Regions from separate parts of the Janthinobacterium sp. 1L-D-8-B-C4 genome, predicted to be linked through region 3. Evidence: predicted binding sites of a transcription regulator. Region 3 holds the regulator's gene; each other region holds the start of a gene.
The links. The regulator FNR, encoded in region 3, switches genes on or off when oxygen is low (the NO sensors DNR and NnrR bind a similar motif). The targets are predictions, from matches to a motif close to TTGATNNNNATCAA.
Positions count from the first base shown of each region.

Region 1: AC0Z42_RS27330 (CehA/McbA family metallohydrolase) is a predicted target of FNR. The motif match lies at 4,647-4,660, and genes of this name have one in related genera.
Region 2: cydD (thiol reductant ABC exporter subunit CydD) is a predicted target of FNR. The motif match lies at 7,737-7,750, and genes of this name have one in related genera.

Region 1 covers NZ_JBXAVX010000021.1:55,643-65,382, forward strand. The annotation lists gene AC0Z42_RS27305 (peroxiredoxin-like family protein) at 1-201, opposite strand, end outside; gene AC0Z42_RS27310 (carboxymuconolactone decarboxylase family protein) at 218-751, opposite strand; gene AC0Z42_RS27315 (RidA family protein) at 907-1,308, opposite strand; gene AC0Z42_RS27320 (LysR family transcriptional regulator) at 1,440-2,360, shown strand; gene AC0Z42_RS27325 (RcnB family protein) at 2,357-2,758, opposite strand; gene AC0Z42_RS27330 (CehA/McbA family metallohydrolase) at 2,857-4,470, opposite strand; gene AC0Z42_RS27335 (MFS transporter) at 4,792-6,084, shown strand; gene nirB (nitrite reductase large subunit NirB) at 6,095-8,647, shown strand; gene nirD (nitrite reductase small subunit NirD) at 8,651-9,013, shown strand; gene AC0Z42_RS27350 (NAD(P)/FAD-dependent oxidoreductase) at 9,010-9,740, shown strand, end outside.
Region 2 covers NZ_JBXAVX010000003.1:579,674-589,413, forward strand. The annotation lists gene greA (transcription elongation factor GreA) at 90-566, shown strand; gene AC0Z42_RS08580 (DUF4149 domain-containing protein) at 566-1,009, shown strand; gene AC0Z42_RS08585 (YhbY family RNA-binding protein) at 1,101-1,571, opposite strand; gene AC0Z42_RS08590 (RlmE family RNA methyltransferase) at 1,614-2,297, shown strand; gene ftsH (ATP-dependent zinc metalloprotease FtsH) at 2,504-4,384, shown strand; gene folP (dihydropteroate synthase) at 4,498-5,343, shown strand; gene glmM (phosphoglucosamine mutase) at 5,383-6,720, shown strand; tRNA gene AC0Z42_RS08610 (tRNA-Pro) at 6,813-6,889, shown strand; tRNA gene AC0Z42_RS08615 (tRNA-Arg) at 6,987-7,061, shown strand; gene AC0Z42_RS08620 (GbsR/MarR family transcriptional regulator) at 7,112-7,696, opposite strand; gene cydD (thiol reductant ABC exporter subunit CydD) at 7,831-9,504, shown strand; gene AC0Z42_RS08630 (amino acid ABC transporter ATP-binding/permease protein) at 9,501-9,740, shown strand, end outside.
Region 3 covers NZ_JBXAVX010000014.1:65,570-75,309, forward strand. The annotation lists gene ccoP (cytochrome-c oxidase, cbb3-type subunit III) at 1-460, shown strand, start outside; gene ccoG (cytochrome c oxidase accessory protein CcoG) at 465-1,856, shown strand; gene AC0Z42_RS21950 (FixH family protein) at 1,912-2,436, shown strand; gene fnr (fumarate/nitrate reduction transcriptional regulator Fnr) at 2,437-3,195, opposite strand; gene AC0Z42_RS21960 (HAMP domain-containing sensor histidine kinase) at 3,416-6,487, shown strand; gene AC0Z42_RS21965 (TOBE domain-containing protein) at 6,492-7,259, opposite strand; gene AC0Z42_RS21970 (sulfate/molybdate ABC transporter ATP-binding protein) at 7,291-7,989, opposite strand; gene modB (molybdate ABC transporter permease subunit) at 7,995-8,666, opposite strand; gene modA (molybdate ABC transporter substrate-binding protein) at 8,681-9,439, opposite strand; gene AC0Z42_RS21985 (putative DNA modification/repair radical SAM protein) at 9,591-9,740, shown strand, end outside.

The sequences.
Region 1 (9,740 bases), on a different contig from region 3:
CACGGGCTGGCCTTCCGGATCGTCGAGAGTGAAGGCGGGCGCCTTGTCGCCCGCTTGCAGGGCCCGCCCTGCCTGGCCGGAGGCGATCAGTTCGGCGGTGGCCCGCTCCATGATCGGATGGATCTCCGGCGGCGCGAAATACGGCGCCTTGCCGCCCTTGAAGTCAGCCTTGAACGCGTCCAGTTTTGCTTGCAGTGTCATGATGGCGCTCCTTTGTTCAGATGGCTGGGGCGGCAGGGAAATCGACCGGCACCTGGGTCAGCGCGTGCAGGTAGTTGGTGATGATCTTGTCGCCGATGACGATGACGGTGTCGACCAGGTTGCCTTCGTTGTAGCCGGCGGCGAAGAACGCGTCCACCGTCTCCTGCGCCGCGTGGCCGCGGTGCTCGGCCGTGCTCCTCACCAGCCGCGCCAGCGCGTCCAGCTTCGGATCGAAGCTGGCGCCGCCCTTGCGGATCTCGATGATTTGCTCGGGCTTGAAGCCGACCATGCCGCCCAAGGCAGTGTGGGCCGCCAGGCAGTAGACGCACTGGTTGACCTGGCTGACCACCAGATTGATCACTTCGCGCTCCTTCGCGCTCAGCGAACTTTTGCCGTTTTGCAGCGCCAGGTAATTACCCAGGCCATGTTCGGAATACGCCAGCGTGGCGTACAGGTTCGGCACCATGCCGAGGCCTTTTTCAAGCTGTGCGAAGATGGCCTGGTTGGCTGGGGAAACGCTGGCTGCGGTGGGGACGGTGATGGTGTTCATGTAAAGCTCCTGTGGTTGGTTGAGCTCTACTCTGGGCGTTTTTGACCGGGCGGGGTAGCCCGGTGCGTGGCATAGCGTTTATTCCTGGCGGGAATGATCGTGGGATTGGTCCGGCAGTACGGCATGCAGCCGTCGGTGTCGATCAGCTATTTCGGTCAGCTATTTGAGGTCGGTATTTTGGCCACCACCTTGATCTCGAAGTCAAACCCATACGACCACGTCACGCCCACCGCCGTCACGGTCGGATGCGGCGCCACGCCCCAGTAGTCGGCCTGCACGATATCCCAGATGCGCTGGAAGTTCGACTGCGGGTCGACGATAAAGATGGTGACGTCCTGCACGTCGTCGAAGGTGCAGCCGGCGGCGGCAAGGATGGCGTTCAGGTTGTCAAAGGCGCGCCGCACTTGCGCTTCGAGTTCGGGTTCGGGCGAGCCATCTTCGCGGCTGCCGACCTGGCCTGAGACGAACAGCAGGCCGTTGGCGCGCACGGCGGGCGAATAGCGGTTCTTTTCATACAGGGCCTGGCGGCCCGGGGGGAAGATGACGTCGCGTTTCATGGGGTTTCCTTGTTTGATGCAGCGAAGCTGCTGCCTGAGGAACACTGTAGCCATCAATCGATTGCGGATAAAGCGGCAAGACCGGCCTGGACTATTTGTATAATCCAAACAATCGGCTGACAAAGGGGCATATGGACAGGTTTGATGCGATGAAGGCATTCGTGCGGGTGGTCGAGACGGGCAGTTTCACGAAGGCGGCCGCGACGCTCAATATGAGCCGCACCACCGTGACGCAGCTGGTGCAGCAGCTTGAAGCGCGTCTGCGCCTGAAACTGTTGAACCGCACCACGCGCAAGGTGAATGTGACGGCCGACGGCGCCGCCTATTACGAGCGCATCGTGCAGGTGCTCGATACGCTGGAAGAAATCGAAACGAGCTTGCCGCATGCAGCCGCCTTGCCACGGGGCCCGTTGCGGATCGACGTGCCCAGTCCGCTGGCCGCCTTGCTGCTGGTGCCGGCGCTGCCGCGCTTTCATGCGCTGTATCCCGATATCGTGCTCGACATGGGCGCCAGCGACCGCATGGTCGACGTGATTGGCGACAATGTCGATTGCGTGATACGCGGTGGGGAACTTGCCGACCAGTCGCTGATGGCGCGCAAGATCGCCGACTTGCAACTGGGCGTGTATGCGGCGCCAAGCTATCTGGCACGGCTCGGCACGCCCTTGCATCCGCTGGAGTTGCAGGACAGCGCGCACCGCATCGTGCGCTTTCGCTGGGCGCGCACTGGCAACGGTTTTCCGTATGTGATGCACCACGAGGGCAAGAGCGTCAGGATCGAGGGCCAGCATGTGCTGTCGATCGACGACGGCAATGCTTATCTGGCGGCCGGGGTGGCGGGGCTGGGAGTGCTGTGGCTGCCGGACTATATGGCGCGCCCGCATGTGGCCAGGGGCGAGCTGCTGCCCCTGTTCGAACAATGGACGGTCGACCCCATGCCCTTGTTCCTGGCGTACCCGCCAAACCGCCATGTCAGCAAGAAGCTGCGCGTCTTTATCGACTGGGTGGTCGAATTGATGGCGCGTGACGGCGGCGCGGTGGCGCCGAGTTAATTGCCCAGGATAATCTGCGCGATCAGGCCGGTGGCAGCCGCCATCAGCACATAGTCGTTATCGACCTTTACCCACTGGTGGCCGCGTGGCGGTGCGCTCAGGCGGCGGGCGCGCCAGTCGTTGACGACATGTTTCCTGTTGCGGTATTCGGCCGGCAACCGGTTGCCCTTGTACAGATTGTGGCGCGGGCCGACGCCGCGGTTGCGGGCGTGCGGGTTGCCGTTGTTGCCGTCATTCGGGCGCGCATGGTCGTCACGGCGGTCATCGTGGTGATCGCCACGTTGGTCGTGCTGTTGCTGCCTGTTGTCATTCCGGTCATGGCGGTCCTGGGCAAAGGCCGAGGTGCTGCAAACCATAAAGGCTGCGATCAGGGAGGAGACGAGGATTTTCTTGTTCATGTGGTGTTCCTTTTTAACAGGACTAGCAAAGCAGCTGGTCAATAGTTGCAGTAGAACACTGTTGACGTACGGTTTCAGTCTGCTGGCGCACATAGTTTTCAGGGCAGCTGGTTGACCCACACGGGCGCCGACCAGAGCAGGTTGCCGTCGTCCTGCGTTATGCGCGCGTAGTAGAAGTGGGGGCCGGGTGCAGGTGTCAGGCTGATGCTGGCCTGGTCCGACAGGGCCGTCACGCTGCCATTGGCGCCAGGTACTCCCTGGACAATGGCAATGGCTGCCGCCTGGCGCCCGCGCGTATTGCTGAAACTGACGGCCAGTTGCAAGGGGCCCTGGTTGTCGAAGCGCTCGCCCATCATCCTGCCGTTGGCGGTAAAGATCAGTTGACCATGCTTGTCCATGGTGGCAAACACGCGCCGCGCGCGCAGTGCCTCGAACAGGCTGTCGCGCGACAGGGCGGCGTCGCGGTCGATCAGGATGGCGGTGCGGTTGCCATAGGCGGCGCCCCAGTTGGCGCAGTGATTGTCCTGGTTGCTGCTGAAGGCGACATGGTAGCCGGCCGCCAGGGCCTGGTTGCAGGCCGCTTCGAAATTGCTGCGCCGGGTTTCCGTTTCCTGCTCGTTGGTGGAAAAAGCCGACGTATTCATCACCTCGCACAGCACCATGGCCGCGTCGCCATCGGGCGTGTAGCCGAGCGGCTGGCCGCCCACCAGGAACTGGCCCGAGCGCGCCGGGTGGTTGAACTGGCCCAGCCAGCCGCGCTCGCGCATCAGGGTGTACAGGCCGGCGTAATCGCCTTTCGGCGTGTCGATTTCGGCAAGCAGTTCGCCACGGCCATTTTTTTCCCAGCCCAGCAATTGCTCGCTGTTGAAGATATTCAGGTGGCCGCCCTTGTTGATCACGCCCCATTCCATGCCGTACAGGGCCAGGAAGCCGGGGTGGGCCGCGGTGTAAGCGGCCGCTTCGGCCAGGCCGGCGTGGTACAGCGCGATCGTATCGAACGGTTCGGCCGCCGCGTTGGTACCGTCGGAGCCGTCATACATATGGTTGTGCTCGGACGTCAGCAGCACGTCCAGCCCATGCTGTTGCGCATAGCGGTAGGCGTCCAGCGGGCCGTAGGGCGCTGATTGCGGCTCCTGCGCGCCCTTGCAGGCGTCCAGCGCGGCGCCGCCGTCGCTGTGGCGGGTCTGGCTGTGCAGGTTGGCATGGACGATGCGATAGGGGAAGGTGCTTCCCACCACTGGTGCGGACATGGCCGCCATGCGTGGCGCCGAGGGTGCGTCACGGTCGACGGCGATCTGCCATTGCTGCTCTACCGTGTCGTCGCCGCTGCTGGCCAGCAGGCTAAGCGAGTACAAGCCTGCCGGCGCGCGGCGCCGATCAACGCCGCGGCCATCCCAGTGCAGGCGCAGGATGGCGCTGCCGCCTTCCAGCACTTGCCGTCCCGACCAGCTGCGGCGCAGCAGCCCCTGTGCACCGGGACCAGACAGGTTCAAGCTCCAGTCGACGGCGTGCGCGCTGCCGCCATCGGGATGCTCCAGGCGAACCACAAAAGTGCGTGCCTGCGTGCGGCGCTGTGCCGGTGCCGCCCGGAATGGCGCTTCCACGGTCGCTTCCAGTTCGCTGTGTTCTTTCGGTTCGGCCGCCTGCGCGGGCAAGGAGATCAACACCAGCGCACAAGCCCAGCTTGCCACCATATACCGTCGCCCGGCCATGATTGCCTCCACAGGGATGACTTCGATAACGATTAGACAAGCTCTGCCATCTTTCGGTTCCGTGCATGCACCACGAAGTGGCAATGCTGCACCGCGATAAACCATGAGCGGGCGCAAACGGCCTGCATTTCAAGGGCTAGCCCTTGGTGAAAGCTGGCACGGCGTTTGCTAAAGGATAGATACGGATCAACGGCGATCCCCTGAACAAACAACGGTCCAACGACGGACCACCATGGACAACGGCGTCCGCTCAACTGATTTTGTGATCGGTGGGAGCGGGCGCCGTTTTTGTTTTTCTAACGGGATACTTCGGGAACCATCATGGCCAGCAAAGCTACCAGCATCACGCTCTTTTCCCTCGCCACGCCACCCATGCGCGCCTTCCACCTGACCTGGATGGCGTTCTTCGTCTGCTTTTTCGCCTGGTTCGCCTGCGCGCCGCTGATGCCCATCATCAAGGGCGAGTTTGGCCTGTCGCTGGCGCAAGTGGCCAATATCAATATCGCCGCCGTCGCCATCACCATCCTGGTACGCCTGATCGTCGGCCCCATGTGCGACCGCTACGGCCCGCGCAAGACCTATACCGGCTTGCTGCTGCTGGGCGCGATTCCCGTGCTGGGCGTGGCCGCTTCGCAAAGCTATGAAAGCTTCCTGTTCTTCCGCCTCGGCATCGGCGCGGTGGGCGCCAGTTTCGTGATCACCCAGTACCACACCTCGGTAATGTTCGCGCCGCGCGTGGTCGGCACGGCCAATGCGGCCGCCGCCGGCTGGGGCAATGCAGGCGGCGGTGCGGCGCAGGCGCTGATGCCGCTGATGTTGGGCGCACTGGTGATGCTGGGCGTGTCCGAATCGATGGGCTGGCGCGTAGCGCTGCTGGTGCCGGGCGTGCTGATGCTGGTGATGGCGGCCCTCTACTGGCGCTTTACGCAAGACTGCCCGCAAGGCAATTACTCCGACATGCGCAAGGCCGGCATCGCCATCGAAGGCGGCAAAAAGGGCGGGTGGGCCAGCTTCAAGGCCGCCAGCGCCAACTACCGCGTGTGGCTGCTGTTCGTCACCTATGGCGCCTGCTTCGGCATCGAGATCTTTATCCATAATATCGCCGCCGTCTACTACGTCGACCATTTCGGCCTGTCGCTCAAATCCGCCGGCCTGGCCGCCGGCAGCTTTGGCCTGCTGGCGCTGTTTGCCCGCGCCCTGGGCGGCTGGATGTCCGACAAGCTGGCGCTGCGCGGCAACCTGAACAGCCGCGTCACCCTGCTGTTCATGCTGATGATCGGCGAAGGCGTCGGCCTGCTGTGGTTTGCCAAGGTCGACAGCGTCACCTGGGCCGTGATTGCCATGCTGGTGTTCGGCCTGTTCACGCACATGGCTTGCGGCGCCACCTACGCGCTGGTGCCATTTATCGACAGCAAGGCGCTGGGCGGCGTGGCCGGGATTATCGGCGCCGGCGGCAATGTCGGTGCGGTGGCGGCCGGTTTCCTGATGAAGGGCACGGGCGACATCCGCCAGACATTGATCATCCTGAGCGTGCTGGTGGTGGTGTCGGCCCTGTGTGCGATCGCGGTGCGTTTTACCACCAGCGCGGCCGAATCGAAGATGGCTGCGGCCTGAGGAGAACAGCATGAATCACCCCCTGAAAATCGTCGTCCTCGGCCATGGCATGGTCGGGCATAAATTCCTCGAACGCCTCGCACTGGAAAACAATACGCGCCTGTCCGTGACGGTGCTGTGCGAAGAGCCGCGCCCGGCATACGATCGCGTGCACCTGTCCGAGTTTTTCAGTGGCAAATCGGCGCAAGACCTGTCGCTGGTGGCGCCCGGCTTTTTCGACCAGGGCAACGTGGCCTTGAAGCTCAATGCCCGCGCCATCGCGGTCGACCGGGCGGCAAAAACCGTCACCGTCAGCACCGGCGAGATCCTGGCCTACGACAAGCTGGTATTTGCCACCGGGTCGACGCCGTTCGTGCCGCCGCTGCCCGGCAAGGACCGGGACGGCTGCTTCGTCTACCGCACCATCGAAGACCTGGAAGCCATGCTGGCCTGGGGCGACAAGTCGAAAACCGGCGTGGTGATCGGCGGCGGGCTTTTGGGTCTGGAATGCGCGAAAGCGCTGCGCGACCTGAAACTCGACACCCACGTGGTGGAATTTGCGCCGCGCCTGATGGCGGTGCAGGTCGACGAAGGCGGCGCGCGCGTGTTGCGCCGCAAGATCGAAGAGCTGGGCGTGACCGTCCATACGCAAAAGAACACGCTGGCCATCGTCGACGGCGAAGCCGCCACGCACCGCATGCAGTTTGCCGACGGCAGCCACCTGGAAGCGGACATGATCGTGTTTTCGGCCGGCATCCGCCCGCGTGACGAACTGGCGCGCGCCTGCGGCCTGGAAGTGGGGCCGCGCGGCGGCATCGCCATCGATGACAGCTGCGTTACTTCCGACCCCGACATCTACGCCATCGGCGAGTGCGCGCTGTGGGGCGGGCTGATATTCGGCCTGGTGGCGCCCGGCTACGAAATGGCCCGCATCGCGGCGCGTCATGTGCTGCAGGAAGAGGGCGAAGCGTCGTTCAAGGGTGCCGACATGAGCACCAAGCTGAAACTGATGGGCGTGGACGTGGCCAGTCTGGGCGACCCGCACGGCAATGCGCCGGGCAGCCGTTCCTACCAGTTCATGGACGAGCGCAAGCAGATCTACAAGAAAATCGTCGTCTCCGACTGCGGCAAATACCTGCTGGGCGGCGTGATGGTGGGCGACGCCAGCGAATACGGCACCTTGCTGCAGATGATGCTCAACAAGATCGAGCTGCCCGAGTCGCCCGAGTTTTTGATCTTGCCGCAGGCCGATGGCCAGCAAAAGGTGGGTCTCGGTGTCGACGCCTTGCCCGATGGCGCGCAGATCTGCTCGTGCAATGATGTTTCAAAAGGTGCGCTGTGCGCGGCGGTGGCCGATGGCGCCACTACCATAGCCGCATTGAAATCCTGCACGAAGGCGGGGACGGCCTGCGGTGGCTGCGTGCCACTGGTAACGCAGATCATGAAGGCGGAAATGAAGAAGCAGGGCATGGCGGTCAACAACCATGTCTGCGAACATTTTGCCTATACGCGCCAGGAGCTGCACCATTTGGTGCGGGTCGGCAAGATTCGCAGCTTCGGCGCGCTGCTCGAAGCGCACGGCCGTGGCCTCGGTTGCGACGTGTGCAAACCACTGGCGGCCAATATCCTGGCCTCTTGCTGGAACGATTTCGTGCTCACGCCGGTCCACGCCAGCCTGCAGGACAGCAACGACTACTTCCTTGGCAATATCCAGAAAGACGGCACGTATTCGGTGGTGCCGCGCATGGCCGGTGGCGAAGTGACGGCCGATGGCCTGATCGCGGTCGGCACGGTGGCGAAAAAATACGGCCTGTACACCAAGATCACGGGCGGCCAGCGGGTCGACCTGTTCGGCGCGCGCGTCGATCAACTGCCAGCGATCTGGGAAGAGCTGATCGCCGCCGGGTTCGAATCGGGCCACGCCTACGGCAAATCGCTGCGCACGGTCAAATCGTGCGTCGGCTCGACCTGGTGCCGCTACGGCGTGGCCGACAGCGTGGGCTTTGCAATTGAACTGGAAAACCGCTACAAGGGCCTGCGCACGCCGCACAAGATCAAGTTCGGTGTCTCTGGCTGCACCCGCGAATGCGCCGAAGCGCAAGGCAAGGACATCGGCCTGATCGCCACCGAAAAAGGCTGGAACCTGTACGTGTGCGGCAATGGCGGCATGAAGCCGCGCCATGCCGAACTGATTGCCTCCGACCTCGACGAAGCCACGCTGGTGCGCTATGTCGACCGCTTTTTGATGTTCTACGTGCGCACGGCCGACCGCCTGCAGCGCACCAGCGTGTGGCGCGACAACCTCGAAGGCGGCCTCGATTACCTGAAACGCGTGATCATCGACGACAGCCTGGGCCTGGCGCTTGAGCTGGAAGCGGACATGCAGCACGTGGTCGACACCTATGCGTGCGAGTGGAAAGCCGCCGTCAGCGACCCGGCCGTGCGCCAGCGTTTCCGCCATTTCGTCAACAGCGACAAGAACGATGAAAACGTGGTGTTTGTCGAAGAACGGGGCCAGATCCGTCCCGCCACCGAACTTGAACGCCGCAGTACCGTGATCCCCATCCTTGCCGTGGAGGCTTGATTCATGAACGCGATTAACGAACTTTCCGGCATCAGCGCCGACAACTGGATGGCCATCTGCCAGCTCGACGATATCGTGCCCGACACCGGCGTCTGCGCGCTGTTAAAAGGCCGGCATGTGGCCGTGTTTCGTGTCGGCGACGCCAGTCCGAAGATTTTCGCCATCGATAATGTCGACCCGAATGCGGGCGCCTCGGTGCTGTCGCGCGGCCTGGTGGGCAGCCTGGGGGAGCGCATCGTGGTCGCCTCGCCGATCTACAAGCAGCATTTCGACCTGCACACGGGTGAGTGCATCGAAGCGCCCGAGTATTCGGTGGCCGCCTGGCCGACGCGCGTGTTTGGCGGCATGGTGTGGGTGGCACTGTGAACCCGGCCAAACGACCATCGCTGGTGGTGGTCGGCAACGGCATGGCCGGCATGCGCACGGTGGAAGAGCTGCTGAAACTGGCGCCGGATTTGTACGACATTACGGTGTTCGGCGCCGAGCCGCACGGCAATTACAACCGCATCTTGCTCTCGCCGGTGCTGGCCGGCGAAAAGACGGTGGACGACATCATGCTGCATACGCGCGAGTGGTATGCGCAGAACGGCATCACCCTGCACGCGGGCGACCCGGTGGTGCGCATCGACCGCAAGGCGCGCACGGTACACGCGCTGTCCGGCATCAATGTGAGCTATGACCGGCTGCTGCTGGCGACCGGCTCGACGCCGTTCATCGTGCCAGTGCCCGGCCATGAACTGCCTGGCGTGATCGGCTTTCGCGATATCGACGACGTCGACACCATGCTGCGCGCGGCGCGCGAACACCGCCACGCGGTGGTGATCGGCGGCGGCCTGCTGGGCCTCGAAGCGGCCAACGGCCTGCAGCGCCAGGGCATGGACGTCACCGTGGTGCACATGAGCGGCAGCCTGATGAACCAGCAGCTCGACGCACCGGCCTCGATGCTGCTGAAAACGGCGCTGGAGGCACGGGGCCTGCGCTTTTTGATGCAGGCGCAGACCGCCGAAATTCTCGGCACCGAGCGCGTGCAGGGCGTGCGCTTTCTCGACGGCAGCAGTATTCCGGCCGACCTGGTGGTAATGACGGCCGGCGT
Region 2 (9,740 bases), on a different contig from region 3:
TGCAGAGCAGCGCGCGGCCTCTGTGGTTTTCACTTGGTGACGTCGTTTGCACGACCTGACACTGATAACTAGCAGATAGTAGAGATAACATGACCTCAGTCCCATTGACCAAATTCGGCGCAGAACTCCTGAAGGAAGAGCTGCATCATTTGAAGACCAAGGAACGCCGTATCGTCATCGATGCGATCGCCGAAGCGCGCTCGCACGGCGACCTGTCGGAAAACGCCGAGTACGACGCCGCCAAGGAACGCCAGGCGTTCGTCGAAGGCCGTATCGCCGAACTGGAAGGCAAGCTGGGCGCCGCCCAGATCATCGATCCGACCACCCTCGACGCGGAAGGCCGCGTGGTGTTCGCCTCGACCGTGAACCTGGAAGACCTGGAGTCGGGCCAGAAAGTGACGTACCAGATCGTCGGCCTCGACGAAGCCGACCTGAAGCTGAACAAGGTATCGGTGACCTCGCCGATCGCCCGCGCGCTGATCGGCAAGTATGCCGGCGACGTGGTCGAAGTGCAGGCGCCGTCCGGCCCGCGCGAATACGAAATCCTGGAAGTACTGTACATCTGATGCTGGTCCGCCTGCGCATCCTGGTGGCCACCCTGTGGGCCGGCAGCCTGTGGACCATCGGCTTTGTTGTCGCGCCCACGCTGTTTGGCACCCTGAGCGACCGTGTGCTGGCAGGCAATATCGCCGGCAGCATGTTCCGTGCCGAAGCCTGGCTGTCGATCGCTTGTGCTTTGGCGCTGCTGGCCCTGCTGCAATGGGCGCCCGGTGCGCTGGAGCCCAAGCGCCGCCGCCTGCTCGGCGCGCTGGTGCTGTCCATGCTGGTGTGCGCGCTGGTCAGCCATTTCGGCATCACGCCTTTGATGAGCGAACTGAAGGCGCAGGCGCCGTCGGGCATCATGGATGACGCCATGCGCAGCCGCTTCGGCATGCTGCACGGCGTGTCGACCCTGGTGTTTGCGGTACAGAGCTTGCTGGCGGGTGTGCTGATCTGGAAACAACACTGACCATATTGTAATGGCAATAAAAAAGCGGAGCGATGGAAAATTCCATGCTCCGCTTCCTGTTTCAACCGCCTGGCGGCGGCTGAGGGTGGGCTTACTTGCTGCCCAGCGCGCTTTTCTTGGCGCTCTTCTGGCGCGGCTTGGCACGCTTGATGGAGCCGCCTTCGGTCACGCGCTCATTGCCCTTGATCATGACTTTCGTCACGCTCGGGCGCTTGGTGCCGCTGGCGCTGGCTTTGACGATGGTCACTTCGCGCATGCCCTTGCCGGAACTGACCTTCTCCTTCACCACTTCTTTTTTCGGACGGTAGATTACCAGCAGTTTGCCTATGTGTTGTACGGGAGCGGCGCCGAGATTGCCGCAAATCGTCTCGTACATTCCGACGCGCGCTTCGCGGTCGTCGCCGAACACGCGTACTTTGATCAGGCCGTGTGAATCCAGGCCGAGGTCGATCTCTTTGAGGACAGCAGGTGTCAAGCCCGCTTCGCCGATAATGACGATAGGCTTCAGCGCGTGTGCTTCGGCGCGCAGTGCGCTGCGCTCAACGGGTGTAAGTTTTAGCATAATAATTTTTAGTAATTCCCTTAAAAGCAGTATTCTACGCGAATGGCAAAGAAGAAATTAAACAAAAACTGGTTGCATGACCACATTAATGACCCTTATGTGAAGTTGGCGCAAAAAGAGGGCTACCGTGCCCGGGCCGCATACAAGCTCAAGGAAATCGATGAAGACGAGAAACTGGTCAAGCATGGTCAGGTGATTGTCGACCTCGGTTGCACGCCTGGCAGCTGGGCCCAGTACCTGCGGCGCAAGCTGGCCGGCAAGGATGGCGGCGGTGTCAATGGTACTTTGATCGGCCTGGACATGCTGGCGATGGAGCCGATCGCCGACTTCCACTTCATCCAGGGCGACTTCCGCGAAGCGCGCGTGCTGCGCCAGCTGGAAGTGGTGTTGCAGGGACGCAAAGTGGACCTGGTGCTGTCGGACATGGCGCCCAATCTGTCGGGCATCGCCACGGCCGATGCGGCGCGCATGGAGCATCTGATTGACCTGTCCATCGAATTTTCGCAGTTGCATTTGAAGCCTTCAGGCGTATTGCTGGTCAAGTGCTTCAAGGATATGGGCTTCAGCCAGATCGTGGAAAAATTCCGTGCTGAATTCAAAGTCGTGGTGCAAAAGAAACCAAAGGCCAGCCGCGACAAGTCATCCGAAATCTTCCTGATGGGCCGGGGGCTGAAGAACCCGCTGAAAAATGCCGTTGAAGAAGACGATTCCGCTCTTGATATTTGACCCGGTATCCGCACATGGGGACGAGAAGTGCAGTGGCGATGCCGGTGAATATGGCCAAATTGTTTATACTGCATTTCATTTCTTGACGTGAGCGCGGTTTTTTTGGCGCACACGGATAGTCGGGCTTTGGCACGGCCCGCTTATTGCGAGTAAAATCGTGTTTCTAGCTATAGCAAAAAGATGCGCACTGCATCCAAGGAGTCTTCGTGAATAACATGTTTTCCAAATCTGCCATCTGGGTCGTCGTACTGCTGCTGCTGTTCATGCTGTTCAAGCAGTTTGATAGCCATGGCGCCACGGGCGGCAGCAAGGCCATCGCTTATTCCGATTTGCTGGATGAGGTCAAAGCCAAGCGCGTCAAGGACGTCGTGATCGAAGGTTCGTCGATTACCGCCAAGCTGATGGACGATACCAAGGTGCGCACCACCGCGACCAGTCTCGACAAGGGCCTGATCGGTGACCTGCGCGACAACGGCGTGCACTTCGACGTGCGCCCACCTGAGGAACCATCGTTCCTGCAATCGATTTTTGTCTCCTGGTTCCCGATGCTGTTGCTGATCGGCGTCTGGGTCTTCTTCATGCGCCAGATGCAGGGCGGCGGCAAGGGCGGGGCTTTCTCGTTCGGCAAGTCGAAAGCCCGCATGATGGATGAAGCAAGCAACACCGTTACTTTCGCCGACGTCGCCGGTTGCGACGAAGCGAAAGAAGAAGTCAACGAAGTGGTCGACTTCCTCAAGGACCCGAGCAAATTCCAGAAACTGGGCGGCCGCATTCCACGCGGTGTGCTGATGGTCGGTCCTCCGGGCACCGGTAAAACCCTGCTGGCACGTGCGATTGCCGGCGAAGCCAAGGTACCGTTCTTCTCGATCTCGGGTTCCGACTTCGTTGAAATGTTCGTCGGCGTGGGCGCTTCCCGCGTGCGTGACATGTTTGAAAACGCCAAGAAACACTCGCCTTGCATCATCTTCATCGACGAGATCGACGCGGTCGGTCGTCACCGTGGCGCCGGTACCGGCGGCGGCAACGACGAGCGCGAACAGACCCTGAACCAGTTGCTGGTCGAGATGGACGGTTTTGAAGCGAACTCCGGCGTGATCGTCGTGGCCGCCACCAACCGTGCCGACGTGCTCGATAAAGCGCTGCTGCGCCCGGGCCGTTTCGACCGTCAGGTGTCGGTAGGCTTGCCCGATATCCGCGGCCGTGAACAGATTCTGAACGTGCACATGCGCAAAGTGCCTATCGGCACCGACGTCAAGGCCGACATCCTGGCCCGCGGCACGCCTGGTTTCTCGGGTGCCGATCTGGCCAACCTGGTCAACGAAGCTGCCCTGTTCGCCGCGCGCCGCAGCAAGCGCCTGGTGGAAATGAGCGACTTCGAAGACGCGAAAGACAAGATCTACATGGGTCCCGAGCGCAAGTCGATGATCATCCGCGAGGAAGAGCGCCGCAATACGGCTTACCATGAGTCCGGTCACGCAGTAGTTGCCAAGTTGCTGCCGAAAGCCGACCCGGTACACAAGGTCACCATCATGCCGCGTGGCTGGGCACTGGGCCTGACCTGGCAGCTGCCGGAACACGACAATCTGTCGGCCTACAAGGACAAGATGCTGGAAGAAATTTCCATCCTGTTTGGCGGCCGTATCGCCGAAGAGATTTTCGTCGGACAAATGTCGACCGGCGCCTCGAACGACTTCTCGCGCGCCACCAAGCTCGCCCGCTCGATGGTCACCCGCTTCGGCATGTCCGACAGCATGGGCGTGATGGTCTATGAAGACAGCGAAAACGAAGGTTTCTTCGGTGGCGCCACGAAAACGATCTCGGAAGCGACCCAGCAAAAGGTCGACGCCGAAATCCGCAGCATCCTCGACACGCAATATGCGCTGTCGCGCAAGCTGCTGGAAAGCAACCGCGACAAGGTCGAAATGATGACCAAGGCCCTGCTGGAATGGGAAACCATCGACGCCGAGCAGATCAACGACATCATGGCCGGCCTGGAGCCGCGTCCGCCAAAAGTCATCCCGCCACGCCGCAACGCTGGCGACAGCGGTGCCGGTGGCATCTCGCCGAACGTGACGGCGCCAGCCTGATCGTCGCTGCCTGCTGATACTTGGCCAGGCGGCAATGACAAGAAAAGGGCAAGGAGCAATCCTTGCCCTTTTTTGTTACCGTTTCCCTCTTTTTTCCGATCACACAGATTCACATGCGACACTATTTACAATTCGGCCGCTTCGGCTTCCAGCTGCAGGCGCAAGAGCAGGGCAGGCGCGCCCTGGTCATGGGCATCCTCAATATCACGCCTGACTCGTTCTCCGACGCCGGCAAGTTCCAGCACCTGGAGTTTGCCCTGTCGCGCGCCGAGCAGATGATTTCGGACGGTGCCGACATCATCGATATCGGCGGCGAGTCGAGCCGCCCTGGCGCGCCGCCGTTGCCGCTGGCGGACGAACTGCAGCGCGTGATGCCGGTGCTGTATGCGCTGCGTGACTGCGGCAAGCCTTTATCGGTCGACACCTACAAGCCGCAAGTGATGCGCGAGGCCATCCTGGCCGGCGCCGACATGATCAACGATATCAATGGTTTTCGCGCCCCCGGCGCCATCGAGGCCGTGAAAGACAGCGACTGCGCGCTGTGCATCATGCACATGCAAAGCGTGCCCGAAACCATGCAGGATCAGCCGCAATACGACGACGTGGTGCGCGAAGTGACGGATTTTTTGCGTGAACGGGTCGATACCATGATGGCCGCCGGCATCGAGCGCGAGCGCCTGTGCATCGATCCCGGCTTTGGCTTTGGCAAGACGGTTGAGCAGAATTACGCCTTGCTGCGCGCAACGAAGCAGTTGCGCGGCGAGCTGGGCCTGCCGGTGCTGGCCGGCCTGTCGCGCAAATCGATGCTGGGCGCCGCTACCGGCCGCCCGGTGGAGCAGCGCCTGGCAGGCAGCATCGGCGGCGCGCTTGCTGCGGTAGCGCAAGGCGCCGAAATTGTGCGTGTGCATGATGTTGCTGAAACTGTCGATGCGCTGAAGGTCTGGCGAATGGCAAGCTGACCTAGTAAGATTTATGATAAACAACAAAAAGAGAACAATATGACGCGCAAGTATTTTGGTACCGATGGCATCCGCGGCCTGGTGGGCACGGCCCCGATCACTCCTGATTTCGTGATGCGCCTCGGCTACGCGGCCGGCAAGGTGCTGGCCCAGTCGCAAAGCGCCAAGGTGCGCCCGACCGTGCTGATCGGCAAGGACACGCGCATTTCCGGCTACATGCTGGAAGCGGCGCTGGAAGCGGGCCTGGCTGCCGCCGGCGTCGACGTGCTGCTGGCCGGCCCGGTGCCCACGCCGGCGATCGCCTACCTGACGCGCGCGCTGCGCCTGACGGCCGGCGTGGTGATTTCCGCTTCGCATAATCCCTACCATGACAACGGCATCAAGTTCTTTTCCGGCCAGGGCACCAAGCTGCCCGACAGCCTGGAAGAGGAAATCGAAGCGGCGCTGGAGCTGCCGATGGATTGCGTGCCCTCCGAAAAGCTGGGCCGCGCCAAGCGCCTGGACGATGCACAGGGGCGCTATATCGAGTTTTGCAAAAGCACGTTTCCGAACGAGCTGGACCTGCATGGCCTGAAGATCGTCGTCGATTGCGCGCATGGCGCCGCCTACCATATCGCGCCCCACGTATTCCATGAGCTGGGCGCGGAAGTGATTGCCATCGGCAACAAACCGGACGGCTTCAATATCAACGCCGGCTTTGGCGCCACTGCCACCAAGGCGATGGCTGCCGCTGTTGTCGAGCACGGCGCCGACCTCGGCATCGCGCTCGACGGCGACGCCGACCGCCTGATCATGTGCGACGCCACTGGCCGCCTGTATAACGGTGACGAGCTGCTGTATGTGATGGTGAAAGACCGCCTGGCAACCGGCGCGGTGGCTGGCGCCGTCGGCACCCTGATGACCAATATGGCGCTGGAAGTGTTGTTCAGGCAGCAGGGCATCGGATTTGCGCGCGCCAAGGTGGGCGACCGTTATGTGCTGGAAGTGATGAAGGAAAAGGGCTGGATCCTGGGCGGCGAAGGCTCGGGCCACCTGCTGTGCCTGGACAAGCACACCACCGGCGACGGCATCGTGTCGGCGCTGCAAGTGCTGTCGGCGCTCAAGCGCAGTGGCCAGAACCTGCAGCAGTGCCTCGCCGAACTGGTGCTGTTCCCGCAAACCCTGATCAACGTGCGCGTGGCGCCCGGTACCGACTGGCAGCAGAACGCCGCCATGGTGGCAGAGACCGCCAGGGTGGAAGCCGAGCTGGGCGACACCGGTCGCGTGCTGATACGCGCTTCGGGCACGGAACCTTTGATACGCGTGATGGTCGAAGCGAAAGATGCGGCGAAGGCGGAAAGCATGGCGCGCCGCATCGCCGACAAGCTGGCCATGTAGTGCCGGCCTCACAGGGAAGGGCGATAGTTATTTCCATCTATTTTGCCTCTGGCAATTGACGAAATTGTTGCCAGGCCTTATTATCTTGTCTTCGGAGTGTGGCGCAGCCCGGTAGCGCACCTGGTTTGGGACCAGGGGGTCCAAGGTTCGAATCCTTGTACTCCGACCAAAGTCATAAAGCGGGCTGTCAGAAATGACAGCCCGTTTTTCATTGCTGGCAGGGATAGGCTATCCTGCCTTTGCATCAGTTAAAATACTGCACCTTTCCGCCCATCGTTCAACGGATAGGACAACGGTCTTCTAAACCGTGAATGGGGGTTCGATTCCCTCTGGGCGGACCAGCGATCGCTGGCCCTCGATGCGCTCGCGCATCCGCATGGATTTTCAGTCTCTACTCTTCTTCCTGTTCCTTCTTGTTGCCGGTGCCAAACAGGCGATCCTTGGCATTCAACAGCTTTTGCACCTTGGCGCCCATCTTCATCAGTTGCGCCATCGATTCGGGCGACAGCCGCTGCAGGTCGTCGAACCAGGTATTGGCCAGGTCGACCAGTTCATACATTTCGCGCATGCGCTCCTGCGCATATTTGTCGCCCGGTTCATTGGCCGGTGCCATCAGCGATTCGCGCAGCACCGTCAAAGTTGGCGCCACTTCGCGACGGCGCCGTTCGGCCGCCACCACCCGGAAAATTTGCCATACGTCACCCAGCGACGAGAAATACTCGCGCCGGTCGCCCGGAATGCGCGTCAGCCGTATCAGTCCCCAGCCCTGCAATTCCTTCAGGCCGATGCTGACGTTCGAGCGCGAAAAGCTCAGATGCTCGGCAATTTCATCGGCATGCAGCGGCTGTTCCGACACGAACAGCAGGGCATACACCTGGCCCACCGTGCGGTTGAAGCCCCAGCGGCTGCCCATCTCGCCGAAATGGCTGACGAAAGTCAGGATCAGCGGCGTCATTTCAATATGGTGAGTTTTCATAATTATCTGGAAGTTTTGCACTCTATTTGCAGCGGGTCAATTGATATTTGTCACGTTTCGCAGTATTATACAAAAAATCGAATTTACAGAAATTACTGAAAACTCAAGAAGTTCTAGCAAACGAAAAATCTGTCATGTCCACCACGCCTCTTGCCTTGCCGCGTTTCGTCCTGCCCCGTCTTGCCAGCGTCATCCAGGGCGGCGCCGCGCTTTTATGGCTGCCGCAGGCGGCCTTGCTGGCCGGGACGATAGCGGCGATGACGGCCGGCGCGGGCTGGCGCGAGGCAGTATTGCCGGCCGCCGCAGTGCTGCTGCTGGGCGTGCTGCGCGCCGCTGGCGAGGCATGGGGCGCGCGCGCCATGTATGCGGCGGCGCGCGTTCACTTGTCGGCCTTGCGGGACCGGGTGGCGCTGGCCCTGGCGCAGCGCTCGCCGCTGGACCGCCAGCGGGCCCAGTCGGGCCAGGCCGCCAGCGTGATCGCCGAGCAGGCCGAAGCCATCGTGCCCTATCTGGTGCGCTACCAGCCCACGCGCTGGAAAGTGCTGCTGGTGCCGCTGGTGATATTGGCCGCCATCGCGCCGCTGTCATGGCTTGCCGCGCTGGTGCTGCTGGTCGCGGCACCCTTGATTCCTGTCTTCATGGCGCTGGTGGGCATCGGCGCGCAAGCGGCCAGCCGCGCGCAGATGGTGGAAATGGGCGGCATGAACGCGTTTTTGCTGGACCGGCTGCGCGGCCTGGCGACTTTGCGCGCGCTGGGCGCCGTCGACGCCACCGCCGAGCGGCTTGACGCCAGCGCACAATCCCTGCGCCGCCGCACCATGGCCGTGCTGCGCATTGCCTTTCTGTCGTCGGCGGTGCTGGAACTGTTTTCCGCGCTGGGCTTGGCGATGGTGGCGGCGTATATCGGTTTCTCGTTGCTGGGCACCTTCAACTTCGGCAGCTGGGGCAGCAAGCTCAGCTTGGGTGAAGGCATCTTTATCCTGCTGCTGGCGCCGGCCTTTTTCGAGCCGCTGCGCGAACTGGCGGCGGTCTGGCATGACAAGGCGGCCGGCGAGGCGGGCCTGGCCGCTCTGGCCGACCTGGCCGATGGCGGCGTCGCCATGCCGGGCGGGGGCGCGCCTGCGATTGCCGTTGCCATTGCGCACGCCACGCCGCCGGCCGTGCAACTGCAGCAGCTGCAATTTGCCCATCCCGGCGAGGCAGCGCTGTTTGACGGTTTTGATTTGCAGGTGCTGCCCGGCGAACATGTGGCCCTGCTGGGCGCCAGCGGCGCCGGCAAGTCCACCTTGCTGTCGCTGATCGCCGGCTTGCTGCCGGCCGATGGCGGCGCCATCCGGATTGGCGATGTGGCGCTGGACGACGCCACGGTTGCGGGCCTGCGCCAGCGCATGGCCTGGATGGGCCAGCGGCCGCACGTGTTTGCCGCCTCCGTCAGCCACAACGTGACCCTGGGCCGCGCCGGGGCGGACGCCGCCGGCGTTGGCGCCGCGCTGCACCTGGCCGAACTGGCCACGGTATCCCAGGCGCAGCCTGGCGTGATGCTGGGCGACGGCGCGCAAGGCCTGTCCGGCGGCGAAGCGGTGCGCCTGGCGCTGGCCCGCGTGGCCATCCATCCGCACGCCGATCTGCTGCTGGTCGACGAGCCGACGGCCCACCTCGACAGCGAAACGGCGGCGCGCGTGACCGACGCCTTGCTGGCCCTGGCGCAAGGCAAGACCATGATCGTCGCCACGCATGATCCGGTTCTGGCGGCGCGCCTGGCCCGCCGCGTGCTGCTGGGCGTGCAAACCCGGGAGCTGCAAGCATGAAAACGTCGTTGATACGCAATCCCCTGTTGCGCCAGCTGTTGCTGGGCCAGCCGCGCAAAATGCTGCTGGGCGCGGCCCTGTCAGCGCTGACAGTGGTGGCCGGCATGGCGCTGCTGGGCCTGTCCGGCTGGTTCATTACCGCCACCTCGCTTGCCGGCCTGGCCAGCACCACTGCGCTGGCGTTCGATGTGTTTGCCCCTTCGGCCGGCATACGCCTGCTGGCGATCGGTCGCACC
Region 3 (9,740 bases):
CAAGGGCTTTCCGAACCTGACCGACAAGGACTGGCTGTACGGCGGCGATCCCGACATCATCAAGACCACCATCTTGCATGGCCGCAACGGCATCATGCCGCCGATGGGCGCCGCCCTCGGTTCGGAGCAGGATGTGGAGAATGTCGCGCACTATGTGCTGAGCCTGTCGGGTTCGACCTCGGACCCGGTCAAATCGGTGCTGGGCAAATCGAAGTTCGGCGCCTGCATGGCTTGCCATGGCGCCGATGCCAAGGGCAACGCGCAACTCGGCGCGCCGAACCTGAGCGACAGGATCTGGCTGTATGGCGGCAGTGCCGACACCATCATGGAAACCATCCGCAAGGGCCGCAACAACACCATGCCCGCCTTCGGTGACTTCCTTGGCGAGTCGAAAGTGCATGTGCTGTCGGCGTATATCTGGAGCCTCTCCAACCCCCAGCCTGCGGTTCCTGTGAAGTAAGCAAATGGAACCCCAAGTCATCAAGATGTATGCGGCCCGCGAGCAGATCTACCCTCGCGAGGCCAAAGGGCGCTATGCAACATGGCGCTGGGTATGCGTGTGGCTCACCCAGCTGGCGTTCTACGGCTTGCCGTGGCTCAACTGGAACGGCAGGCAAGCCCTGCTGTTCGACCTGACCACGCGCAAGTTCTACATTTTCGGCGTGGTGCTGTGGCCGCAGGATTTCATCTATCTGGCGGCCCTGCTGATCATCGCGGCGTATCTGCTGTTCCTGGTCACGGCGATTGCCGGGCGGGTATGGTGCGGTTTTTCCTGTCCGCAAACCGTCTACACGGAAATTTTCCTGTGGGTTGAACGCAAGATCGAAGGCACGCGCAGCGCGCGCATGGCGCTCGACCGGCAAGGCCCTTCCGTGCGCAAGACCGGCAAGAAGGTTGCCAAGCACCTGGCCTGGGGCGCCATCGCCCTGTGGACCGGCTTTACCTTTGTCGGCTACTTCACGCCGATCCAGGATCTGGTGCATGCAGTACGGACCTTCAATTTCGGGCCCTGGGAATGGTTCTGGATTCTGTTCTACAGCCTGGCCACCTACGGCAACGCGGGCTGGCTGCGCGAACAGGTATGCAAATACATGTGCCCGTATGCGCGCTTCCAGAGCGCCATGTTCGACCAGGATACCCTGATCATCACCTACGACGAAAAACGCGGCGAGCCGCGTGGCGCGCTGAACAAGAAAGCGGCCAAGGACGGCGCGCAAGCCAAACTGGGCGACTGCATCGACTGCACCCTGTGCGTGCAGGTGTGCCCGACCGGCATCGATATCCGCAATGGCCTGCAGTATGAATGCATCGGCTGCGCCGCCTGCGTCGACGCCTGCAACAGCGTGATGGACAAGGTCGAACGGCCACGCGGGCTGATACGCTACAGCACCGACCATGCGATGGAAAACAACTTCAGTTCGCAGCAGATCCGCCGGCGCGCCATGCGCCCGCGCGTGCTGATCTACACCTCGATCCTGGCCTTGATCATCATCGCCGTGTGCACCTCGCTGTTCCTGCGCACGCCCCTGAAAATGGACGTGATCCGCGACCGCGGTTCGATGGGCCGGGAAGTGGAAGATGGCATGATCGAAAACGTGTATCGCCTGCAGATCATGAACACCTCGGAAGAGCAGCAGCACTTCCGGATCGCCGTGTCGGGCCTGCCCGGCCTGGCCCTGCTGACGCGCGAGGAAGTGACCCTGCAGCCGACCGAAACGCTGGGCTGGCCGGTGCGTTTGCGCGTGCCGCACGGCGTCGGCGAGAAGGGTTCGAACAAGATCCAGATCACGCTGCAATCGATCGACGATCCCTCATTGCATGTGCGCGAAAGCGCGGTATTCATCGTGCCGCGTTAAACCAGGAAGCGGCGCCGGGCCTTGCCTGGCGCCATATTGAATCAGGAGAAACACCATGTCCAAGACCGCCAAACTGCAAGCCCCCGTCGATCCCTGGTACAAGCACCGCTGGCCGTGGCTCTTGATGATCGGCCCCGGCCTGTCGGTCGTCGTCGGCAGCTTCATGGGGTATATCGCGTTCACGCAGCCCGATGCGCTGGTGGTGGGCGACTACTACAAGCAAGGCAAGGCGATCAACCAGGACTTGCGCCGCGACACGGTCGCCAGCGACCTGGCGATGGATACCAGCCTGGCCTACGATGTGGCGCAGTCGCGCATCACCGGTTCCGTGCATAGCTTCGGCAAGGCTTACCGGCAGCCTTTGCTGCTGCACCTGGCGCATGCCACCTTGCCGGAAAAAGATATCCGCCTGATGGTGCAGCCCGATGCCAACGGCAATTTTTCAGTGTCGCTGCCGATGCTCGAGCGCAGCCGCTGGCAGGTGCTGGTGGAAGACCAGCAGCGCGTATGGCGCCTGTCGGGCATCTGGGCCTGGCCGGCCCAGCGCGACATCACCATCCACGCCGACAACGAACTGTAATTACTTGCAGGTGTCAGTACCGTTTGTAATCGCCTTCAACTTGGCAGGCTGCAAGATTTCAATCTCGCGGTTCGAGACGCTCAGCCAGCCTTCCTTCTTGAATTTCGACAGCAGGCGGCTGATGCTTTCGATCGTCAGGCCCAGGTAGTTGCCGATTTCCTCGCGCGACATGCGCAATTGAAACTTGCTGCTCGAATAGCCGCGCGCTTCATAGCGCGACGCCAGGTTGACGATAAAGGCGGCAAAGCGCTGGGTCGCCTGCATATTGCCCAGCAATAGCATCACGCTTTGCTCGCGCGTGATTTCCTGGCTCATCATGCGGTGGAAATGGCGCAGCAGGGTCGGCATATTGCCCAGCAATTGCTCCAGGCTGGAAAATGGAATTTCACACACTTCGCTGTCTTCCAGCGCCACCGCATTGCAATGATGACGGTCGGTGCTGATGGCGTCCATGCCCAACAGTTCGCCGGCCATCTGGAAGCCCGTCACCTGCTCTTCGCCACCGGGATTGATCTGGTAGGTCTTGAAGTGGCCCAGGCGGATCGCGTACAGGTTCTGGAACGAATCGCCGATGCGGAACAGCGAGGCGCCACGCACCACCTTGCGGCGCCGGCCGATGATCTGATCAAGGCGATCCATGTCACCCACGTCGAGCCCCATGGGCAGGCACAGCTGGTGCATGCTGCAGGTGGCGCAGCGCGCACGCAACGCTTCCACGTTCACGGGGGGCAAGGTTGGAGACAACAGCTCTTGTGACATGGGCATCCTTTTAGAAAATACAACAACGAGTTTACTGTATCTGCAGAGGCAATGTGCCAATTTCGGCGAAATGCGATGCTTAAATCACTTTCTGCATTTATTTTCATGGCAACGCCGCCACAAGCCCATGCTTGCCAAGTTGATGTATTGATAGGAGAATTCCTGATAGCATCTCTCGCAGCACGCTTGTGCCGCCTGCCCGTTTGCCAAGGATAAGGAAATGATGAAGCCTCTGGGCATTAAAGCAAAAGTCGCGCTGGCTACCAGCCTGACCTCGATCGCCATGATCGCCCTGGTGACCCTGGTGCAGGTTCAGCGCATGCGCGACGATTTCACCAAAGTATTGCTGAGCCAGCAGACGGCCATGATCGAACGCACCGCCGAAGAACTCGACGACAAGCTTGGCATGCTGCTTGACGTGATCAGCGAAACGGCGCGCCGCCAGCCCGCCGCGCTGATGGCACAGCCGGCCCAGCTGCGCCAGTACCATGAGCAGCGCGCCATGCTGGCCCTGTTCGACGACGTGCTGGTGCTCGATGCGCATGGCAAAGTGGTCAGCGACGTGCCCGAAGTGCCGGGACGCAGCGGTGTCGAAGTGGCTGACCGCGACTACTTCCGCACCGTCATGCGCACGCGCCAGCCCATGATTACCGAACCGATGCTGGGCAAGTCCAGCGGCCTGCCCATCGTGCAGATGGTGGCGCCGGTGATCGGCGCCAATGGCGAGGTGGCCGGCATCGTGATCGGCGTGCTGCGCCTGTACAAGGACAACCTGCTGGGCGACCTGCGCACGGCCAAGGTGGGCAAGAATGGCTATTACTTCATCCTGACGCAGGGCAAGGTGCCGCTGTACGTGCTGCATCCCGATCCGGCCAAGCTGCTGCAGCCGCGCGCCGACAATGCCAACCCCGCCACCAGCGCGCTGATCGCGCGTGGCGGCGAAGGCAGCATGGTCAGCACCAACAGCCGCGGCGTGAAAGCCGTCAACAGCTTCAAGCACCTGAAATCGGTCAACTGGCTGCTGGCTGCCTCGCTGCCGGTCGATGACGCCTTCGAGCCGTTTGACGGCGTGCTGTACCGGCTGATCCTGTGGAGCGCCTGCGCCTCGCTGCTGGCGGCGCTGGTGCTGGGCTGGGTCACGGTGCGCCTGCTGTCGCCGCTGGTGCGCCTGCGAGACACCCTGCTGGCGCTGCGCAGCAGCGGCCAGCGCTTCACGCCGCTGCCGGTCGAGCAGCGCGACGAGATCGGCGAACTGACGGCGGCCTTCAACGGCCTGATGAGCGAGCGCGACCGATTGCAGCAGGAAGTGGAAGCACGCGCGACCGAACTCGAAGACGAGCGCGACCGCGCCGAAGCGGCCAACCGCGCGAAGAGCGACTTTGTCGCCAACATGAGCCATGAAATCCGCACGCCGCTGAACGCCGTGCTGGGCATGGTGTATTTGCTCGGTAACACCAAACTCAATACCGAGCAGCGCAAATACCTGACCATGGTGCGCGTGGCCGGCCAGTCGCTGCTGGGCATCCTCAACGACGTGCTTGATTTTTCCAAGATCGAGGCGCGCCGCATGGATTTGTCGCCGGTCGAATTCGATCTCGATGAAGTGATGAACACGCTGGCCACCACCATGACCATGAATGCCGGCGAAAAGGAACTGGAACTGGCGATCGCGGTCGAGCCCGACGTGCCGCGCCGCCTGGTGGGCGACGCCCAGCGCCTGCAGCAGATCCTCGTCAACCTGGCCGGCAATGCCATCAAATTTACCGCCAGCGGCGAAGTAGTGGTGGCCGTCAGCCTGGCCGAGCAAACGCCCGGCCAGGCCTGGCTGCGCTTTGAAGTACGCGACACCGGCATCGGCATGACGCCGCAGCAGCAGGAACAATTGTTTACCGCCTTTTCGCAGGGCGACCAGAGCATCACGCGCCGCTTCGGCGGCACTGGCCTGGGCCTGGCCATCAGCAAGCATCTGATCCACATGATGGGCGGCGATATCGCCGTGGCCAGCAGCGAAGGCAAGGGCAGCCGCTTCTGGTTCAGCGTGCCGTTCGAAGCACTGGCGCAGCCAAACGAAGAGCGCCGCAAACCGGCCCTGGGCCAGTTGCGCCTGCTGGTGGCCGACGACAACCGCACCACGCGCGAACTGATCGTGAAACTGATCGAAGCATGGGGCTGGGCCGCCGATGAAGTCGACTCCGGCTTTGCCGCCATCGAGCTGTACCGCGAACGCCTGGCCAGCCGGCAGCCATATGACGTGGTGCTGGCCGACTGGCACATGCCCGTCATGGACGGCCTGGCCACGGCCAAGGCGATACGCGAGGCGGCCACCGGCCAGCGCCAGCCCATCGTGGTGATGGTCAACGCGTTTGCCCGCAATCACCTGGAAGAAATCTCCAGCGCGGCCGAGGCCGACGTGGTGCTGATGAAGCCGATCACCGGTTCCAGCCTGTTCGACGCGCTGCACCAGGCCCTGAACGCCACCCAGGACGGCGAACAGCATATCGCGCTGCAGCAAAGCGGCACCGAACTGGCCGGCGTGCATTTCCTGCTGGTGGAAGACAATCACCTGAACCAGGCGGTGGCGCGCGGCATCCTGGAACACATGGGCGCCACGCTGGACGTGGTGGGCGACGGCCTGCAGGCGGTCGAACGCCTGCGCATGGAGTCCTTGCGCTACGACATCGTGCTGATGGACATGCAGATGCCGGTGATGGACGGCTTCAGCGCCACCCACATCATCCGCACCGAACTGCGCTTGCAGCTGCCGGTGATCGCCATGACGGCCGGCGTGCTGGCCTCCGAGCGCGAGCGCTGCATGACGGCCGGCATCACCGACTTCATTGCCAAGCCGGTGGTGGTCGAGGAAATGATGGAAGTGATCAACCGCCACCTGCCCAAGCGCACCGCAGTACAGGCGGTAGCGGCGGCGCCACTCGACGAGGAAGTGTTTTCCATGGCCGCGCTGATGCGCGTGATGGGCAAGGACCCCAAGGGCAGGGCGGTCTTGCGGCGCATGGTGGAAGACGCCCTGAACAAGGGCATGACACCGTTGCGCGACGCCGAAGCGGCCTTGCAGGAGGGCCGCCACAGCGACGTTGCGCGCATCCTGCACGGCCTGCGCGGTTCGGTGGGTACGCTGGGCACCAAGCGCCTGATACGCGCCTCGTTCGCCACCGAGCAGGCGATCGACGAAGGCCGCCACGACGAAGTGCCGGCGCTGCTGGCGCAGACGGTGCTGGAACTGGAGCAAGTGCTGGCGGCGGCGGCGGATTGGCTGTCGCGGCTGGAGGATTGATTGTTTATGCGGGCACGCCCAGGATCACGCTCGACGCCTTGAACATCGCCGTCAGCTGGCTGCCGACGGCGATTTCCATTTCGCTGGCGCTTTGATTGGTAATGATGGCGGCTATCGTGCCGCCACCTGGCAAATCGAGCACCACTTCCGTATTGACGGCGCCCGTCTGCACGCGCGTGACGCTGCCGGCCAGCTGGTTGCGCGCCGAGAAGCGCGCGCCTTCGCCATCCGCCACCAGGATGATCGACGAGGCCTTGATCAGCGCGAACGCTTCCACGCCGGGCGCCAGACCCAGGCTGTCGCTGCTGCCCTGCGTGATGACGGCAACAATCTGCTGGCCACCGGGCAATTCCAGGATCACTTCGTCGTTGACCGCGCCGGATTTAAGTTCGGCCACCTTGCCGAGGAATTGATTGCGTGCCGTGGTTTTCATGGCCATTCTCCGTATCAGTAACAGGTCGTCGGCAATGCCTTCGGCCTGGCCGCTCAGCTGGCGCAGGTAGCGCGCATGCTCGATCTCGATAATGCGAAAATTGTCGACCAGCTGGCGCCCGCGCTGCGTCAGGCGCGTGCCGCCGCCGCCCTTGCCACCCGTCAGGCGTTCCACCAGCGGTTCACCGGCAAGATTGTTCATCGCATCGATGGCGTCCCAGGCCGCCTTGTAGCTCATCTTCACCAGTTTGGCCGCCTGCGTGATCGAGCCGCATTCGGCGATCGCAGCGAGCAATTCCACCCTGCCGGCGCCGCCGAGGTTTTCGCCTCCCACCGTCATCCAGACCGAGCCTTGCAGGCCAATTTCCACCTTATCCAATTTTTACCTCGTGTTGGTTGTCTGCCACCGTGTCGATGCGGCCATCGCGCAAGGTAAGCACATGCTCGCCAAGGATGCGCGCATCTTCCGGGTCATGCGTAATGAGGATCATCGGCACGCCCAGCTGCTGTTGCCACTGGCTCAGTTCCAGCCGCATGCTCACGCGCAGCGCCGGATCGAGCGCGGCAAACGGTTCGTCGAGCAGCAGTGCGGCCGGCTCGGCCACCAGTGCCCTTGCCAGCGCCACCCTTTGGCGCTGGCCTCCGGACAACTCGTCGGGATACTGGTGCGCCAGTTCCTGCAGATGAAATGCATCGAGCCAATGCTCGACTTTTGCCAGTTTTTCGCGCGGCCTCGGATTGAACCAGCCGCGCGCCAGGCCGAAACCCACGTTCTGGCGCACCGTCAGGTGCGGGAACAGCGCATAGTCCTGGAACAGATAGGCCACATTGCGCTGCTGCGGCGCCAGGTTGATGCCGGCGGCGGAATCGAACAGGGTGCGCCCGTTCAGGCGGATATGGCCGGCGTCCGGGGTGAACAGGCCGGCGATCGCTTTCAGGGTCATGCTCTTGCCGGCGCCGGACGGCCCGTACAGGGCGATGCGCTGGCTGGCGGACGTGCATTGCACATGCAGCTTGAAACTGCGTTTGCCGGAGCGCAAAGTGGCGCGGATATCGAGGTCGAGTTGCATGGGTTTTACCTGTGGGCGATGCGACCGGGCGCCAGCTTGCCGGCGGCCAGCAGCACCACGATGCACACCACGGAGGTGATCAGCACCAGCGTGTTGGCGGTGTCGTCCTGGCCCGCCTGCACCGCTTCATACACGGCTACCGACAGGGTCTGCGTCTTGCCGGGGATGCTGCCGGCCACCATCAGGGTGGCGCCAAATTCGCCCAGCGCGCGCACGAAACCGAGCAGCACGCCGGCCAGGATGCCGCGCCAGGCCAGCGGCAGGGTGACGCGAAAGAAAATCGCGAGCTCTGAAATACCGAGTACGCGCGCCGCCTGTTCCAGCTGGCCGTCAACCGCTTCAAACGCCGCGCGCGCCGGCTTGAATACCAGCGGAAAAGCGACGATGGTGGCGGCGATGACGGCGCCCTGCCAGGTAAAGATCAGGTTGATGCCGAAGTGTTCCTGCAGCCAGACGCCCAGAGTGCCGCGCCGCCCCAGCAGCACCAGCAGATAGTAGCCGAGCACCGTCGGCGGCATTACCATCGGCAAGGTCAACAGCGCGTCAAGCAGGTCACGCCCGGGGAAACGGGCGCGCGCCAGCAGATAGCCGGTGCCTATGCCCAGCAGCAGATTGAGCGCCGTGGCCCATGCCGCCACTTTCAGCGACAGGGCCAGCGCGGTCCAGGCGATATCCATGCGGCGCTGTCAGCTTATGGCTTCTTGAAACCGTACTTTGCCAGGATCGCCTGCGACGGCGCCGTCTGCAGATAGCCGACAAAACGCTTCGCCTCGGCTGCATTGCTGCTGCCCTTGATGGTGGCGATCGGGTACAGCACCGGTGACGCCAAAGGCACCTCAAACACCACCTTGACCTTGTCTTTCATGATGGCCGCGTCGGTGCCATACACAAAGCCCGCATCGACTTCGCCGCGCGCCACATAGTCGAGCGACTGGCGCACATTCTGCGTACTGATAGCCTTGGCCTGCACGCCGTCCCACAGCTTTGCCTTCTTTAACGCACCTTCCGCATAACGGCCCACCGGCACGCTGGCCGGGTTGGCGATCGCCACCCGCGTCACGCTTTTCTGCGTCAGGTCATTGAGATTCCTGATGGCCAGCTTGCTGTCGGACGGCACGATCAGCACCAGGCTGTTGCCGACAAAATTATGGCGGTCACTTGGCAGCACCAGGCCCTCTTTTTGCGCCGCGTCCATGGTTTCCTGGTCGGCCGAAGCAAATACATCGACCGGCGCGCCCTTGACGATCTGCTGCAACAGCACGCCCGAGGCGGCGAAGTTCAGCGAGACCTTGCTGCCCGGATACTGCGCCTCGTAGCTTTGCGCCGCATCCTTGAAGGCATTCGTCAGGCTGGCGGCGGCCGACACGACCACTTCCCCGGCCATGGCGGAGCTGGCGGCGGTAGCAAGCAAAGCAGTGCCCAGCAGGCGGGCGAAAGAGGTCAGGCGCATGGTTGTATCCTTGAAGTAAACAATAAACTGAGCAATCAACAGAAGCGTAATATACACCGATATATAACGTCTTGCCATTGCACGGATCAAGCAGGCACAAACCGGGTTTCGCTGATATACTGTATAAAAAAACAGTATATTGGGTGAAGCCATGGAATTGACGGACAAGCTGGAAATCCTGGCCGACGCGGCCAAGTACGATGCGTCCTGCGCCAGCAGCGGTGCGCCCAGGCGCGATTCGATTGGCAAGGACGGCTTTGGCGCCACCTCCGGCATGGGCATCTGCCACAGCTATACGCCG